Regions from separate parts of the Micromonospora sp. NBC_01740 genome, predicted to be linked through region 1. Evidence: riboswitches for the same ligand, from Rfam matches in the RefSeq annotation. Region 1 holds a riboswitch; the other holds the start of a gene.
The links. Region 1 has a riboswitch for thiamine pyrophosphate ahead of thiE (thiamine phosphate synthase). Riboswitches for the same ligand answer to the same signal wherever they lie in the genome.
Positions count from the first base shown of each region.

Region 2: another riboswitch for thiamine pyrophosphate. It lies ahead of OG989_RS31470 (ECF transporter S component); the one in region 1 lies ahead of thiE (thiamine phosphate synthase).

Region 1 is NZ_CP109150.1:631,878-639,729, forward strand. It holds gene thiD (bifunctional hydroxymethylpyrimidine kinase/phosphomethylpyrimidine kinase) at 1-213, opposite strand, end outside; partial or broken gene OG989_RS02795 (thiamine phosphate synthase) at 507-1,100, opposite strand; gene OG989_RS02800 (thiazole synthase) at 1,277-2,047, opposite strand; gene thiS (sulfur carrier protein ThiS) at 2,052-2,252, opposite strand; partial or broken gene thiO (glycine oxidase ThiO) at 2,444-3,571, opposite strand; gene thiE (thiamine phosphate synthase) at 3,565-4,191, opposite strand; TPP riboswitch at 4,186-4,294, opposite strand; gene OG989_RS02820 (hypothetical protein) at 4,417-4,749, shown strand; gene OG989_RS02825 (endonuclease domain-containing protein) at 4,758-5,321, shown strand; gene OG989_RS02830 (aldo/keto reductase) at 5,709-6,671, opposite strand; gene OG989_RS02835 (nucleotidyltransferase domain-containing protein) at 6,780-7,577, opposite strand; gene OG989_RS02840 (ABC-F family ATP-binding cassette domain-containing protein) at 7,574-7,852, opposite strand, start outside.
Region 2 is NZ_CP109150.1:7,225,593-7,232,860, forward strand. It holds gene OG989_RS31445 (DUF6328 family protein) at 1-155, opposite strand, end outside; gene OG989_RS31450 (sugar isomerase domain-containing protein) at 309-1,073, opposite strand; gene OG989_RS31455 (alpha/beta fold hydrolase) at 1,130-1,960, opposite strand; gene OG989_RS31460 (TIGR03943 family putative permease subunit) at 2,017-2,823, opposite strand; gene OG989_RS31465 (permease) at 2,820-3,821, opposite strand; TPP riboswitch at 4,022-4,127, shown strand; gene OG989_RS31470 (ECF transporter S component) at 4,201-4,794, shown strand; gene OG989_RS31475 (ABC transporter ATP-binding protein) at 4,952-6,367, shown strand; gene OG989_RS31480 (hypothetical protein) at 6,364-6,495, shown strand; gene OG989_RS31485 (energy-coupling factor transporter transmembrane component T family protein) at 6,492-7,268, shown strand, end outside.

The DNA of each region.
Region 1 (7,852 bases):
GAAGTCGGCGAGCACGCTGTCGAGCTGCTCGGTGACGGTGCGCGGCGGCAGCGGCAGCACGGCGTCGACGCCCCTCGTGTTCTGCGCGGTGACCGCGGTGAGCACGCTGGTGCCGTACGCGCCGAGGGCCGCGAAGACCTTCAGGTCGGCCTGGATGCCGGCACCCGCGCCGGAGTCGGAGCCGGCGATGGTGAGCACGGTCGTCGGGGTCATCGTTCCTCTTCCGTCATGGCGTACGGGATCTCGCGCCGGGCCTGCGCGGTAGTTGCAGTTGAGGGCTGCGGCCGACCGTGCCCACTCCGGGCGGTCAGGCTTGATCCCTCCGTGGGCACGGTCGGCCGCAGCCCCGTCCCGGAGACCTCCGTGCGGTCCCGCCGCCTGCGCGTCGTCCCAGCAGGATCCGAGCTGCCGCGCCGGGTCCGGCTCGCCCCATCGAGAGGATCTGTGCTGTCGTGCCGGGTCTGGTCCGCCGCGTCGGAAGGATCTGGGCTGTCGTGCCGGGTCCGGCTCGCCGCGTCGGTGGCTGCTGTGAGGGTGGCGGCTGCCACCTCGGGGTCGTCGGCGCGCATGATCGCGCCGAGCACCGCCACGCCGACGGCTCCCGCTTCGACGCAGGCGGCCACCTGGTCCGGGCTCTGCACTCCGCCGAGCGCCAGGACCGGCACGGGGCTGTGCCGGATCAGCGTGCCGAGCCCGTCCGGGCGCAGGGGTGGGCCGTAGCCGGGCTTGGTGCTGGTCGGATAGACGGGCGAGAGGGTCGCGTAGTCCTCGGTGGTCAGTCGCGCCAGCTCCGCCCGGCCGTGGCAGGAGCGGCCCATCAGGCCGAGGCGCGGCGGCGGGTACGGCCCTGCCGACGGCAGGTGCACCGCAGCGCCGCCGAGCGGGTCGGGGCCGGCGACGATCAGGGTGCCGCCCGCCTCGGCGAGGATCGCGCGCAGCTCGGCGGCGAGGGCAGCGCGCTCGGCCCGCGGGAGGTCCTTCTCCCGCAGCACCACCCAGCGCACTCCCCCGGCCACCGCCCCCGCCACGACCTCGGCCAACGGCCGCCGAGCCTGCCGCCGGTCGGTCAGCAGCAGGACGCCGGCCGGCCCGCCCGAGATCTTGGTAGGAAACGGCCCCTCCAGGGGCACTTCCCTACCAAGATCCAAAGCCGAAGCTGGCGCGACGGCCGGAGCCAGCGCCGAAACGACAGCCGGGGGTGCCGAAACAGCGCCCGGAGCCGGCGCGGCGGCCGGGGGCGAAGCGCAACCGGGGCCGGGGCCGGGGGCGGGGCGGGTCACAGGTCCGGCCGTCCCTCGTCCGGGGTGGAGGCGAGCGCGTGGAATCGGCGGGCGATCCGACCCGCCCCGTACGCGAGCCGGCCCGCCTCGACCGCGTACCGCATCGCGGTGGCCATCGCCACCGGGTCGGCGGCGCGGGTGACCGCGCTGGCGAGCAGCACCGCGTCGCAGCCCAGCTCCATGGCCAGCGCGGCGTCCGAGGCGGTGCCGATGCCGGCGTCCAGAATCACCGGCACGTCGACGCTCTGCCGGATCAGCCGGATGTGGTGCGGGTTCGACACACCCAGGCCGGAGCCGATCGGCGCGCCCGCCGGCATCACCGCCGCGCAGCCGACGTCGGCCAGCCGCCGGGCCAGGATCGGGTCGTCCGACGTGTACGGCAGCACGACGAACCCGTCGTCGACGAGTTCCTCGGCGGCGCGCAGCAGCTCCACCCCGTCGGGCAGCAGCGTGCGCTCGTCGCCGATCACCTCCAGCTTCACCCAGTCCGTGCCGAACGCCTCCCGGGCCAAGTGCGCCACCTTGACCGCCTCGCCCGCCGTGTAGCAGCCGGCGGTGTTCGGCAGCAGCCGTACGCCGCAGCGGTCGAGCAGGTCCAGCAGCCCGCCGGCCGTGCCGGGGGCGGTGTCGACGCGGCGCAGGGCCAGGGTGACCAGTTCGGTGCCGGAGGCACGGATGGCGTCCTCCAGCACGCGCAGGTTGGCCGCGCCGCCGGTGCCGAGGATCAGCCGGGACGTGAAGCTCACGCCGCCCAGGTCGAAGCTCACCGCGTCACCCGCCCTGGGCGGCGCTGAGCACCTCGACGCGGTCACCGTCGCGCAGCACGGTCGCCGGCCAGCCCGTACGCGGCACCACCTCCCCGTTGACCGCGACGGCGAGGCCGCGCTGCTGGTCGGTGACCGCGCGGACCAGGTCCGCCACGGTCGAGCCGCCGGGCAGGCTGCGCCCGGCACCGTTCACCGTCAGTTCCACGTGTGCTCCTCCTCGGTCGACAGGGGGCCGGACCGACCATCGGCGGCCATGACGCCCGGTTCCCCGCCGGACGCCCGCATCGCCCCGGCCACCGGCACCGCACCGGTCGCCGGCGTCGCGCCCACCACCGGCCCCGACCCGGCCGCCCGCGTCGCGCCGGACCCCGGCGCCGGCTGCCCGGGCCGCTGCTGCGGGTCGCGGAGCCCTGCTGCCGGCGGCACACCGGCCACCGGCGGCGGGGTGACCGGCGGCGGGAACCGGGCCGGGGTGAAGGGGGCGAGCAGTGGGTCCGCCGCACCCGTGACGACCAGCTCGGCGATCAGGTCGGCGGTGACCGGGGTGAGCACGATGCCGTGCCGGTGGTGTCCGGTGGCGGCGACCACGTCGGGCCGGCCGGGCAGCGGGCCGAGGATCGGGGCGTTGTCGGGGGTGCCGGGGCGCAGGCCGGCGAGTGTCTCCACCAGGTCGTACTCGGCCAGCTCGGGCAGCAGGTCGACGGCGGCGCGGAGCAGGCGCAGCACCGCCCCGGCGGACACGTCGGTGTCGGAGCGCTCCTCGACGGTCGCGCCCACCACCACCTCCCCGTCGGCGCGGGGCACGAGGTAGACGTGCTCGCCGTCGGCGTACCCCCGGATGACGTGCCGGAAGCCCGGCGCGCCGCCGCCGGGCGCGTGGAGCCGGACCACCTGCCCCTTCACCGGCCGCACGGGCAGCCCCGTCAGGGCCGCCGCGCCGCAGCCGGCCGCGACCACGGTGACCGCGGCGTCCACGTCGGACAGGGAGCGCACGGCGGCGGGCACCAGCGTGGCGCCGGCCCGCTCGGCGGCCGTGCGCAGCGCGGGCACGAGCCGGCGCGGGTCGACCTGGTGGTCGGTTTCGGCGAGCGCGCCGCCGCGCACCCGGGGTGCCAGCGCCGGCTCGCGGTCCCGCAGCGCCGTGGGGCGCAGCGGCGTCACCGGCAGCCCGATCCCCTGCTGGTACGCCCACAGCCGCCGCGCCTCGGCCAGGTCGTCGGCGGTCAGCCCGACCATCAGCGTGCCCTCGGTCCGGTAGCCGATGTCCACGCCGGCGGCGGCGGTCAGCTCGGCGGCGAACGCCGGCCAGCGGGCGGCGGAGGCAGTCAGCAGCCCGGTCAGCTCGTGCTCGCCGAAGTACGCCTCGGCGACCGGGGCGAGCATCCCGGCGGCGACGTGGGACGCGCCGGAGCCCGGGGCGGGATCGTGCACGACGACCCGCAGTCCGCGCTGCGCGCAGCGCCAGGCGATCGCCAGCCCGACCGGTCCCGCCCCCACCACGGCGACGTCCGGTCGGTTCAGCACCCCAGCGCTCCCAGCAGCTCCGCCGTCGCCCGACCCGGATCCGCCGCCCCGGAGAGCGCCCCCACCACCGCCACCCCGTACGCCCCGGCGGCCAGCAGCGCGGGCACCCGCGCGGCGGTCACGCCGCCGATCGCGACGACCGGCACGTCCACGGCGTCGGCGACGGCGCGTACCCCGGCCGGGCCGATCGGCGCCGGCAGCCCCGTCTTGGTGCCGGTGGCGTGGCAGGGGCCCACGCCCAGGTAGCTGGCCCCGGCGGCGACCGCCTCGGCGGCCGTCCCCGGCTCGCGGGCGGTGGCGCCGAGCACGGCGGCCGCGCCGAGCACCCCGCGGGCCGCCCCGACCGGCAGGTCGTCCGCGCCGACGTGCCCACCGGCGGCACCGGCCGCCAGCGCCACGTGCAGCCGGTCGTTCACCAGGCAGGTGACGTCGTACGGGGCACAGAGCGCGACCACCCGACGGGTCAGGTCGTACGCCTCCCGGTCGGTGGCGTCGTCCTCGACGCGGACCTGCACGACCAGTTCCGCGCGGGCCACCGCGAGGGCGGCCCGCAGCACCGTGAGCGGGTCCCGCCCGGGTCGGGTGTCGGTGATCAGATGCAGTCGCCCGAGGGACGGCACGGCAACACTCCTCCCTGCGCCGGCATTACCCGGATCAGGTTCGACGGTCGGGGGCTGACAGCCCCCCTCTCAGCCCGGTCCACCGGGCTCCCGTGGGTCACTTGCGGGTGTCACCGTACGACGGATCGCCGGATCCGCCAAGGTCAGGACGCGGATTTCACATCGACCGCCCGAACCCGAGGGACGGGGCGGCGCGTGACCGTCCCGTCACGCGATGCTGTCCGGATGCCCTCCGCCGCCCGGGTACCACGCTGCCTGGCCTTCCTGCCGTTCCGGGCCAGCGCCGCCATCGCCGACGGCCTCCTGACCCGGACGATGCTGCGCGGGCCGTCCTGGCAGCGCCTCCTGCCCGACGTCCACGTGCACCGTGACGGCTATCGGGCGGACGACCACCGGATGTGGTGCGACGCGGTCGCACTGTCGCTGCCGGTCGGCGGGGCGATCGCCGGCCGCAGCGCCGCGTACCTGTGGGGCGTCGACCTGCTTCGCCGGGACGCGCCGGTCACCGTGCTGCTGCCACGCGCCGCGCGGATGCGCGCCCACCCCGTCTTCGGGTGAACCGGTCGATGGTGCCGGATTCCGATCGCACCCGCCTCGGCGGGCTGCCCGTCACCACTCCCCTGCGCACCGCCTTCGACCTGGGCCGCCGGGTCCCTCGGGACGAGGCCCTGGTCGCCGTTGACGCGCTGCTGCACCGCCGGGTGGTGAAACTCGCCGCACTACGCGCGTACGCCGACGCACGGCCCGGCTGGCCCGGCCTGCCCCTGCTGCGGGAGATCCTGGCGCTGGCGGAGCCGCTGGCCGAGTCCCCGATGGAGACCCGCCTACGGCTGCTCCTGCTCGACGCGGGGTTGCCACCCGCGATCGCCCAGCACGACGTTCGTAACGCCGACGGGCGCTTCGTCGGTCGGGCGGACCTGGCGTGGCCGACCCTGCGCGTCGCGGTCGAGTACGACGGCGACCACCACCGCGAGCGCGCCCACTTCCGCCAGGACGTCGCCCGACTGAACGCCCTGCGCGCGGCCGGCTGGATCGTCCTCCGCTTCACCGCCGACGACGTGCTCCGACACCCCACCCGCACCGTCGCCCTGGTGAGCCAGGCCCTCCGCGAGCGCCACCCCTCCGCCTGACCCCTCGCCGCCAAGCCACGGCCAACCAGCCACCCCGGCAACCGGCCACCCCGGTAGCCGGTAGGTAGGCCCAGCGGCCGGCCGAGTAGCCGGGTGGCCGGCCGGCCCGGTGGAACACCATGGGTGCCTCCGCCGCCCCTTGACGCCCATGACGTTCCACCGACGGGTGCGGTAGGGGTGTGTCCCCCGCTCCCGGGCATCGGCACCGGCATCGGCATCGGTGGAACATGGCGGGTGTCTCCGAGGCCCGGTGACACCCGTGAGTCCACTCAGCCACCCACAGACCCCACAGCCAACGGTCGCCGGGCGACGGGTAGCGCACCGCCACCGGTGCCGCACCGCCACCGGTGCCGCAGTGCTGCGGCGCCCGGACGGCGTCGACGTGGCTCAGAAAGTCGCGCGCAGGGCTTCGAGGTCCTCGTCGGTGGGCTGCCAGGTGCCCGCCGCCGCGTTGGCGCGTACCTGCTCGGGCGTGGTGGCGCCGGCGATCACCGAGGTCACCGCCGGCTGGGCGGCCAGCCCGCCGATGGCCACCTGGAGCATCGACAGCCCGCGCTCGGCGGCGTACGCCTCGATCGCCTCGATGGTGTCCCAGTCGGCGGCAGCGAGCCGCTGGGCGTACCGGCCGCCACCGGCGAGGCGGCTGCCGGCCGGCGGGGCCTCGTTGCGCTTGTACTTGCCGGTGAGCAGCCCGTTGGCGAGCGGGAAGAACGGCAGCAGCCCGAGGCCGAAGCGCTCGCACGCCGGCACCACCTCGGCCTCGGCGCCGCGCTCCAGCAGGCTGTAGTGGTTCTGTGCGCTGATGAACCGGGATCGGCCGTTCGACGAGGCCACCCAGTCGGCGTCGGCGATCTGCCAGCCGGCGAAGTTGGAGTTGCCCAGGTAGCGGACCTTGCCGGCGCGGACGAGGTCGTCGAGCGCGGCGAGCGTCTCGTCGATCGGGGTGCCCGGGTCGGGTTCGTGCATCTGGTAGAGGTCGATGTGGTCGGTGCCGAGCCGGCGCAGCGACGCCTCCACCGCCCGGGCGATGTAGCGGCGGGCGCCCCGGGCGCCGAAGTCGGGGCCGTTCATCCCGTTCATGTCCATGCCGAACTTGGTGGCCACCACCACGTCGTCGCGCCGGCCCTTGAGCGCCTGGCCCAGCAGTTCCTCGGAGCCGCCCTGCGGCTCTCCGTAGATGTCGGCGGTGTCGAAGAAGTTGATCCCGGCGTCGAGCGCGGCGTCGACCACCGCCCGGGTGCCGTCGAGGTCGAGCTTGCGGCCGAAGTTGTTGCAGCCGATGCCGACCACGGACACCACGAGCCCGGAGTCGCCCAACCGGCGGTAGGTCATCTCAGTCACGTGATCCACCCTATGCCCGCCAGCCCGGCGCGCACCGTGTACCTCGAAGCGGGCAGCAGGCCGGCGGGGACCGGCGGGGGCCGGCGGATCGGCGAGGGCCGGCGGATTGGCGGACCGTCAGTCGAGCACGTCGGCGACGAGCCGGCGAGCGGCGGCGAGCGTGCCGGCCAGCTCGTCCGGCGTGTGCCCGACCCCGCCCAGCAGCGCCTGCGCCCGCCCGGTGAAGTCGGGCGGCACGCCCGGCAGCCGCCCGGCGGAGGCGATCATGCCCTTCTCGTTGACCAGCCACCGCCCGGCCCGGGCGTGCAGCACCTGGGCGAGTACGCCGACCACCCGGAACAGGCAGCCGGCCACGTACCCGCTGTCGCCGGCCACGGCGGCCTTGGCCGCGCCGCCGATCAGGAAGCGGGCCTCCCAGCCGCCGGCGGTCAGCGCGTCGGCCAGGGCGGGCGGGTACGCGAGCGTCTCCTCCCGCAGCGCGGTCAGCTCACCGGTCGGGTCGCCGAGCACCCGGCAGTACGCCACCTCGCCGGCGTAGGCGGACGAGTAGAAGCCGAGCGGGTGCCCGGCCTGCACGCCGACCTCGTAGCGGCCGGCCCGGCAGTCGGCCCAGATCCGGTGCACCCGGTCGAGGTCGCGGTAGATCCAGTCGACGGCCGCCCCGCCGATCCGCAGCCATCCGCCGCCGTCGACCCAGGGCCCCCACCCACCGGGCGGGGTCAGCTCGACCGCCTCGTCGGCCACCGAGGCGGCGACGGCGCGCAGCCCCGGCACGTCCAGCTCGCCCCGGTAGTAGAGGCCGAGGTCCCAGTCGGAGTCGGGCCCGTGCTCGCCGCGGGCCCGGCTGCCGCCGAGCGCGACGGCGACGACCCCGTCGACGGCGCAGAGGCGGTCGGCCAGGTCGGTGGGGATCACGCCACGTCCCAGACCGGCTCCGGTGTCTCCACCACCTCGTTGTCGCCCCGGAAGAGCACGAACCGGTCGAAGGTGCGGGTGAACCAGCGGTCGTGGGTCACCGCCACCACGGTCCCCTCGAACGCGGTCAGCCCGGCCTCCAGCGCCTCCGCCGAGGCCAGGTCGAGGTTGTCGGTGGGCTCGTCGAGCAGCAGCAGCGTCGCGCCGGAGAGCTCCAGCAGCAGCACCAGGAAGCGCGCCTGCTGACCGCCGGAGAGCGTGCCGAAGCGCTGGTC
Region 2 (7,268 bases), 720 kb from region 1:
TTCTGGAAGCCACTCGTACGGGTGAAGCCATTGCTGAACGGCAGGGTGAGCAGGAACGCGAAGAGGATCTGCACGCCGGTCTGGGCGACCCGAAGCTCCTGGAGCAGGTCGGCGAAGTTGCGCTGCCAGCGCTGCTTCTCGGTTTCCTTGGACACACGCTACCTCCGGTCAGACGGTACTGCCGGCGGGGGCGGCCGGCGGCAGCATCGCTGATGCCCCACCCGTCGACGCGCGAAACCGACTCACGTCACTGTCTGACGCGCCGGTTCCGTATCGACCATGATGCGGCCGACCGTAGCCACAACCCGTCAGGAGCCGCGGCGGATCCGGCCCGCGTACCGGGCCTCGAGGGCGTTGTTGTGCTCGTCGCCCCCGGCGATGTTGGCCGACAGGTAGACCGGGGGCCGCTCCCCCGCCGCCAGCAGCCGCGCCACCACCTCGACGGTGATCTGCTGCGCCAGTAGCGCCGCGGTGATCGACGAGACCGCGCCGACCGCACCGCCCCCGGGCAGTGGCAGCGTCGCGTCGCCGTACGGGGCGCCGTTGTCGAGCACCACGTCGGCGAAGTCGGCGAGCTTGCGTCCCGACGGGTGGCGCGAGGTCATCTGCCCGGAGTGCTGCGCCGAGGTGATCGCGACCAGCCCGTGGCCCTTCTCCCTGACCAGCGACGCGAACTCCACCATGGCGCCGTTCACGCCGGAGTTGGAGGCGAGCACGAAGACGTCCCGGGGGCTGACGGGAGCCAGCTCGTAGAGACGGTGCGCCACCGACGGGTCGCGCTCCAGCAGCGGCCCGAGCACGTCGGCCGGGGCGCCACCGCGCAGCACCAGGTCCCGCAGGGCGATGCGGTTCGTCGGGACCAGCCCGCCGGCCCGCCCGGCGATCTCCATGGCCAGCGCCTCGGAGTGGCCGGTGCCGAACGCGTGGACCACGCCGTCGGCGCGTACCGCCTCGGCGATCAGGTCGGCGGCCCGCCCCACCGCCTCGCGCTGGCTCTCGGCGACCCGGTGCATCGTGTCGGTCACCACGGCCAGGAAGTCCTCGGCCTTCACCGTCGTGTCTGCTCGGTCCATGTCGTACCTCCGTCAGGGGTGGGCCCGGCGTCCGCCGGCCGGTGTCGCGGGGAAGGTCAGACCGGGTCGTGCACCCGGGCCAGGATCGCCTCGGCCAGCGCGGCGGGCGCCTCGTCGGGGATCCAGTGGCTCACCCGGGGCAGCTCGACGAAGCGGTAGTCGGCGGTCACGTGCTCGGCGCACGCCTCGGCGGCGGTCCGGCCGATCGCGATGTCGCGACCGCTCCACACGTACGTGGTCGGCACCGCCACCGGCCCGGTGGCGGCCAGGTCCCGGCGGGACATCGCGCGGTACCAGTTCAGGGCGGCGGTCAGCGCGCCCGGCTCGCGCATCGGGTCCGCGTACGCGGCCACCCGCGCGTCGTCGCCGACCCCGTGCAGCATCCGGCGCAGCCCGGTCGCGCCCAGCACCAGCAGCGCCTTCTCCGCCGTGCCCGGCTTGCGGAACACCGTCATGTACGCCGAGCGCGCCTTCTGCCCCGCGTCCTCGGCCAGCGCCCACGCCATGGCGGCGGGGTGCGGCACGGAGACCGCGGTCAGCGTGCGGACCCGCTCGGGATGGTGGGCCGCGACGGCCCAGGCGACGACCGCGCCCCAGTCGTGCCCCACCAGGTGCGCCGCGTCGACGCCCAACGCGTCGAGTACGCCCACCGCGTCGGCGACCAGTTCCGGCAGCCGGTACGCCTCGACCGCCTCGGGCCGCGCGCCCGGCGAGTAGCCGCGCTGGTCCGGCGCGTACGTGCGCAGGCCCGCGGCGTGCAGCGCGGGCACCACGTCGTCGAACTCCCCGCCGTGCTGGGGGAAGCCGTGCAGCAGCAGGACGGGCGTGCCGCCCTCCGGTCCGCCGACACGGACGTCGAACGTGAACCCCCGGGCCTCGATCCGCATGATCGTGAGCCTACCCAGCGCCGCACCTGGCCGCCCGGGACTGCCGGGCCCACCTGTCACTCGTACTGTTGCCGGGGGACGGGCACCTGCCGCCAGGACTCCACGTCCAGGTAGGGAATCTCGGCGTCGTTGACCGGGTCGCGGGCGATGCGGTCGCTGTAGCGGCCCGTCACCTCGATCCAGGTGTCGTCGGCGAGCCCGTCGGGGGCCGCGCCGGTCAGGCCCAGCTTGACCGGCCGCCCGTCGGCGGCGCAGCAGGAGAGCACCATCCGGGCCAGCAGCGGCCGGCCGTCGGGGCCGGTGGTGACGAAGCCGGTCAGCTGGACCCGGCGCTCGCCGATCGAGGTGCCCCGGTCGAACAGGGCCCGGGAGGCGTAGTCGAGCACGGTCACCCGCACCGGGTCGCCGGCGGGCAGCGGCGGATAGTCGGACGGCTGCTGCCGGGTGGTGACGGCGGTGCCGGCCTGCCCGGCCGCGTACGAGCCCAGGGCCGGCGGGGCGACCAGCAGCAGGCCCAGCACGGGCAGGATCAGCAGCCAGCCGACCCGCGGCTCGTGGTGGCCGTGCCCGTCGTCACCGCCGTGCCCGTCGTAGCCGTCGCCGTGAGCCTCGGGGCCGGGTGTGCGCCGGGGCCGCCACCCACCGGCCGGGCCGTCGTGGTGGCCGGCGGGCGTGCGCCGCAGGAGCGGGCGCAGCTCGTAGAAGAGGGTCATGACCGCAGCGGCCACCAGCAGCAGGCCGGCGGCGATCAGGAAGGGCCGCAGCCCCTCCTTGACGTAGCGCAGGTGCAGGTCGGTGAGGCTGGCCCGGACCACCGCGCCGCCGAGCAGCAGCAGGACGACGGCCTGCGCCTGCCGGTTCACAGCAGCACCGCCCCGGTCACGGCGGCCACCGCGACGGCCACCGCGAAGGTGGTCGGGGCGAACCGCAGCGCGAACCGCCGGCCGAAGACTCCGGCCTGCATCGAGATGAGCTTGAGGTCGACCATCGGCCCCACCACCAGGAAGACCAGTCGGGAGGTCAGCGAGAACTGCGACAGCGAGGCGGCGACGAAGGCGTCCGCCTCGGAGCAGAGGGAGAGCAGCACGGCGAGCGCGGCCAGCGCGAGCACCGACAGCACCGGCTCGTCGGCGAGGGTCTGCAACCAGCGCTCCGGCACCACGACGTTGATCGTGGCGGCAGCCGCCGCGCCGATCACCAGGAACCCGCCGGCGTGCGTGACGTCGTGCCGGACCGCCCCCCAGAACGCCCGCCCGCGCGGGCCGCCGTCCAGCTCCGGCCGGCGCGGCAGCCGGATCCAGTCGGCCCGGCCGAGGCGCAGCCACAGCCAGCCCATGACCATCGCCACGAGCAGGCTCGCGACGGCCCGGCCGAGGACCATCGCCGGGTCGTCGGGGAAGGCCACGGCGGTGGCGGTCAGCACGATCGGGTTGATCGCCGGGGCGGCGAGCAGGAACGCCAACGCGGCGGCCGGGGTGACCCCGCGCCGGATCAGCGACCCGGCGATCGGCACCGCCCCGCACTCGCAGCCGGGCAGCACCACGCCGGCCGCGCTGGCCACCGGCACCGCGAGCGCGGGGTGACGCGGCAGCGCCCGGGCCCAGAACGACCGGGGCACGAAGACGGCGATCACCGCGGAGAGCAGCACCCCGAAGACCAGGAACGGCACCGCCTGCACCATGACCGAGACGAAGACGGTGGTCCAGGTCTGCAAGCGGGGCGCGGAGAGGGCCCGGGCGAGCGGCTCGCGGAAGACGACCAGCAGGATCAGCAGGCCGGCGAGGACCTCCACCGACCCGACCCGCCGGTCCGGGCCGCGGGGCGCCGCCGGCTTCTCCTCGCGTACGCCCGGGGCGGCCACGCCCACCGCGCCCGGGTGCGACCCGTCCGGCGCGCGGCGGTCAGCCTCGGATGTCACGTACGTGTCCCTCTGCCGGATTCCCAGTGGCCGCCCGAGAGTACCGGGCCGGAATCGACGCCGTCGATCGACTGCGCTGGTGAGCTGCGGAAAGATCACTTTGCCCGATGATCTTCAAAGGTGTTAGCGTCGGGCCACAACTTCACATCCGACAGGGGAGCGCACAGCGCTGAGAGTGCGGGCACCGCCCGCAGACCCTCGAACCTGATCTGGGTAATGCCAGCGCAGGGAGTTCGGTCGACCTCCAGCCGCGTCGACGTCCGGCACGTTCCGGGCGCGGCGTGCGTCTTCTCCTGGTTCTCGTTAGGGACTGGGAGCAATCATGCGAGACAACAACACCGCCACCCGGTGGCGTACCGTCGATGTCGTCGTCGCGGCCGTGATCGCGGTGGCCTTCGGCGTCATCTTCTGGGCCTGGGGCCTGCTGTGGCGGGCCGTCGACCCGGCGTTCGCGTTCTTCCCCGCCAGCCAGGCGATCATGTACGGCGTGTGGCTGGTCCCGGCCGTCCTCGGCGGTCTGGTGATCCGCAAGCCCGGCGCGGCGCTCTTCTGCGAGGCGGTGGCGGCGACGGTCTCCGCGCTGCTCGGCTCGGAGTGGGGCGGCGTCACCATCGTCCAGGGCCTGATCCAGGGGCTCGGCGCCGAGTTGGCCTTCGCCGCGTTCCGGTACCGCTCGTTCCGGCTGCCCACCGCGCTGATCGCGGGCGCGCTGACCGGCCTCGGCGCGGCCCTGTTCGACTTCTTCGTCTGGAACAGCGAGTACGCCCTGGGCAGCTACCGCATCCCGTACGCCCTCCTCACCATCGTCAGCGCCACGATCGTCGCGGGTGCCGGCGGCTGGGCCCTGACCCGCGCCCTGGCCACCACGGGCGCCCTGGACCGCTTCCCCGCCGCCCGAGACCGCACCCCAATCTGACCCACCCCCTCTCCCCACCCACCCCCCTCTCCCCACCCACCCACCCACCCCCACGACCCGGCGCGTTGATCATGAAGTTGTTGCCACGACACGCCGTGCCGAACGACAACAACCTCATGATCAACGCCCGCGGGCGGGCAGGAAGGAAGGGGGCGGCGTGGGGGCGGTGACGTTGCGGGGGTTCGGGTGGCGGCATGCCGGACGGCGGGCCTGGGCCGTGCGCGGGGTGGACCTGCGCGTCGAGGTTGGCGAGCGGGTGCTGCTGCTGGGGCCCTCCGGGGCCGGCAAGAGCACGCTGCTCGCCGCGCTGGCCGGGCTGCTGCCCGAGGACTCGGGCGAGCAGGAGGGCACCGTCGAGATCGACGGGCTCGACCCTCGCAAGGGCCGGGAGCGGGTCGGCATCGTCTTTCAGGACCCGCAGACCCAGCTCGTGATGGCCCGCAGCGGCGACGACGTGGCGTTCGGGTTGGAGAACCGCGGCACCCCCGCCGGGGAGATCTGGCCCCGCGTCGACGAGGCGCTGGCTCGGGTCGGTTTCCCGTACCCCCGGGACCGCCACACGGCCGCGCTCTCCGGCGGCGAGCAGCAGCGGCTCGCCCTGGCCGGGGTGCTGGCCCTGCGCCCCGGCCTGCTGCTGCTCGACGAGCCGACCGCCAACCTCGACCCGACCGGCGCGGCGCTGATCCGGGCGGCGGTGGCCGGCGCGCTCGACGCCGACACCACGCTGATCCTGGTCGAACACCGCGTCGCCGAGTCGTTGCCCCTGGTCGACCGGGTGGTCGTGCTCGAACCCGGCGGCGGCGTCCGCGCCGACGGCACGCCCGAGGCCGTCTTCGGTACGCACGGCGACGCGCTCGCCGACGAGGGCGTCTGGGTGCCCGGCCGCCCGGTACCGCCCCGCCACGCGACCGCGCCGCCCGGCGACGTGTTGCTCACCGCCGACCGGCTCGGCCTGCCGCCCCGGCTGGCCCCCGTCGACCTGGCGGTACGCGCCGGCGAGGCGCTCGCCGTCGTCGGGCCCAACGGGGCCGGCAAGTCGACCCTCGCCCTGCTGCTGGGCGGCCTGCTCAAGCCCGGGGCCGGCCGGATCGCGGCGACGACGGCACTGGCCGGTGGCGACGCCCGCACGCCCCCGCACCGCTGGCGCGCCCCGGCACTGGCCCGCCGGATCGGCTCGGTCTTCCAGGACCCGGAGCACCAGTTCGTCACCAACACCGTCTTCGACGAGCTGGCGCTCGGCCCGCGCCGCACCGGCCAGCCCGAGACGGCGGTCCGGACCACCGTCGACACCCTGCTGTCCCGGCTGCGGTTGACGAAACTCGCCGCCGCCAACCCGTACACCCTCTCCGGCGGGGAGGCGCGGCGGCTGAGCGTGGCGACCGCCCTGGCCACCGCGCCCCGCCTGCTCGTCTGCGACGAACCGACCTTCGGCCAGGACCGGCGGACCTGGCTGGAGCTGGTGGACCTCTTCGCCGAGCTGCGCGACGCCGGGCACGGCCTGGTCGCCGTCACCCACGACCCGGAGTTCGTCGCCGCCCTGGCAGATCGCCGCCTCACCCTGGAGCGCCCGTGACCAGCGACCGAACCGCCGCACCGGTCACCCACCCGGACCGTCGCCCCGCCCTGGGGGCGGGCGTGACCAGCCCGAACGCCGCACCGGTCACCCACCCGGATCGCCGCCGCGCCCTGGGGCGGGCGTGATCAGTTTCGAGCCGGTCGCCGCGCCGGAGGCGTTGCTGGCCCGGCGCAACCCGGTGGCCAAGCTCGCCGCGGCGCTGGTGTTCTCGTTCATCCTGATCGCCACCCTGGACCCGGTGGCCCCGGCCATCGCGATCGCCGTCGAGTTGGCCCTGCTGCCGCTGTTCGGGGTCCGTTTCCGGGTGTTGGCGCGGCGGGCCTGGCCGCTGCTCGTCGGCGCGGTCGGCGTGGTGGTGACGCTGGTGCTCTTCGCCGCCGAGCGCTCCGGCCGGGTCCTGGTCGAGGCCGGCCCGGTGGTGGTCACCTCCGGGGTGCTGCTCACCGCGCTCGGCCTGGTGCTGCGCATGTTCGCGGTGGCGCTGCCCGGCGTGATCGTCTTCGCCACCACCGACCCGACCGACCTGGCGGACGCGCTGATCCAGAACGCGAAGGCACCGGCCCGGTTCGCCATCGGGGCGCTGGCCGCGTTCCGGCTCGTGCCGCTGCTGGGGCAGGAGTGGCAGATGATCTCCATGGCGCGTCGCGCCCGGGGGGTCGAGGCCGGCCGCAACCCGCTGGCGAAACTTCGGCTGTTCGTGTCGACGGCCTTCGCGCTGCTCGTCGGGGCGATCCGCCGGGGCACCCGGCTGGCCGTGGCGATGGACGCCCGGGGCTTCGACGCCGGGGTCCCGCGCACCGTCGCCCGGCGACAGCGCTTCGTCGCCGCCGACGGCCTGCTGATCGCCGGCGCGGCGGTGCTCGCCGGGGCCGCGCTGACCGTCAGCGTGCTGCTCGGC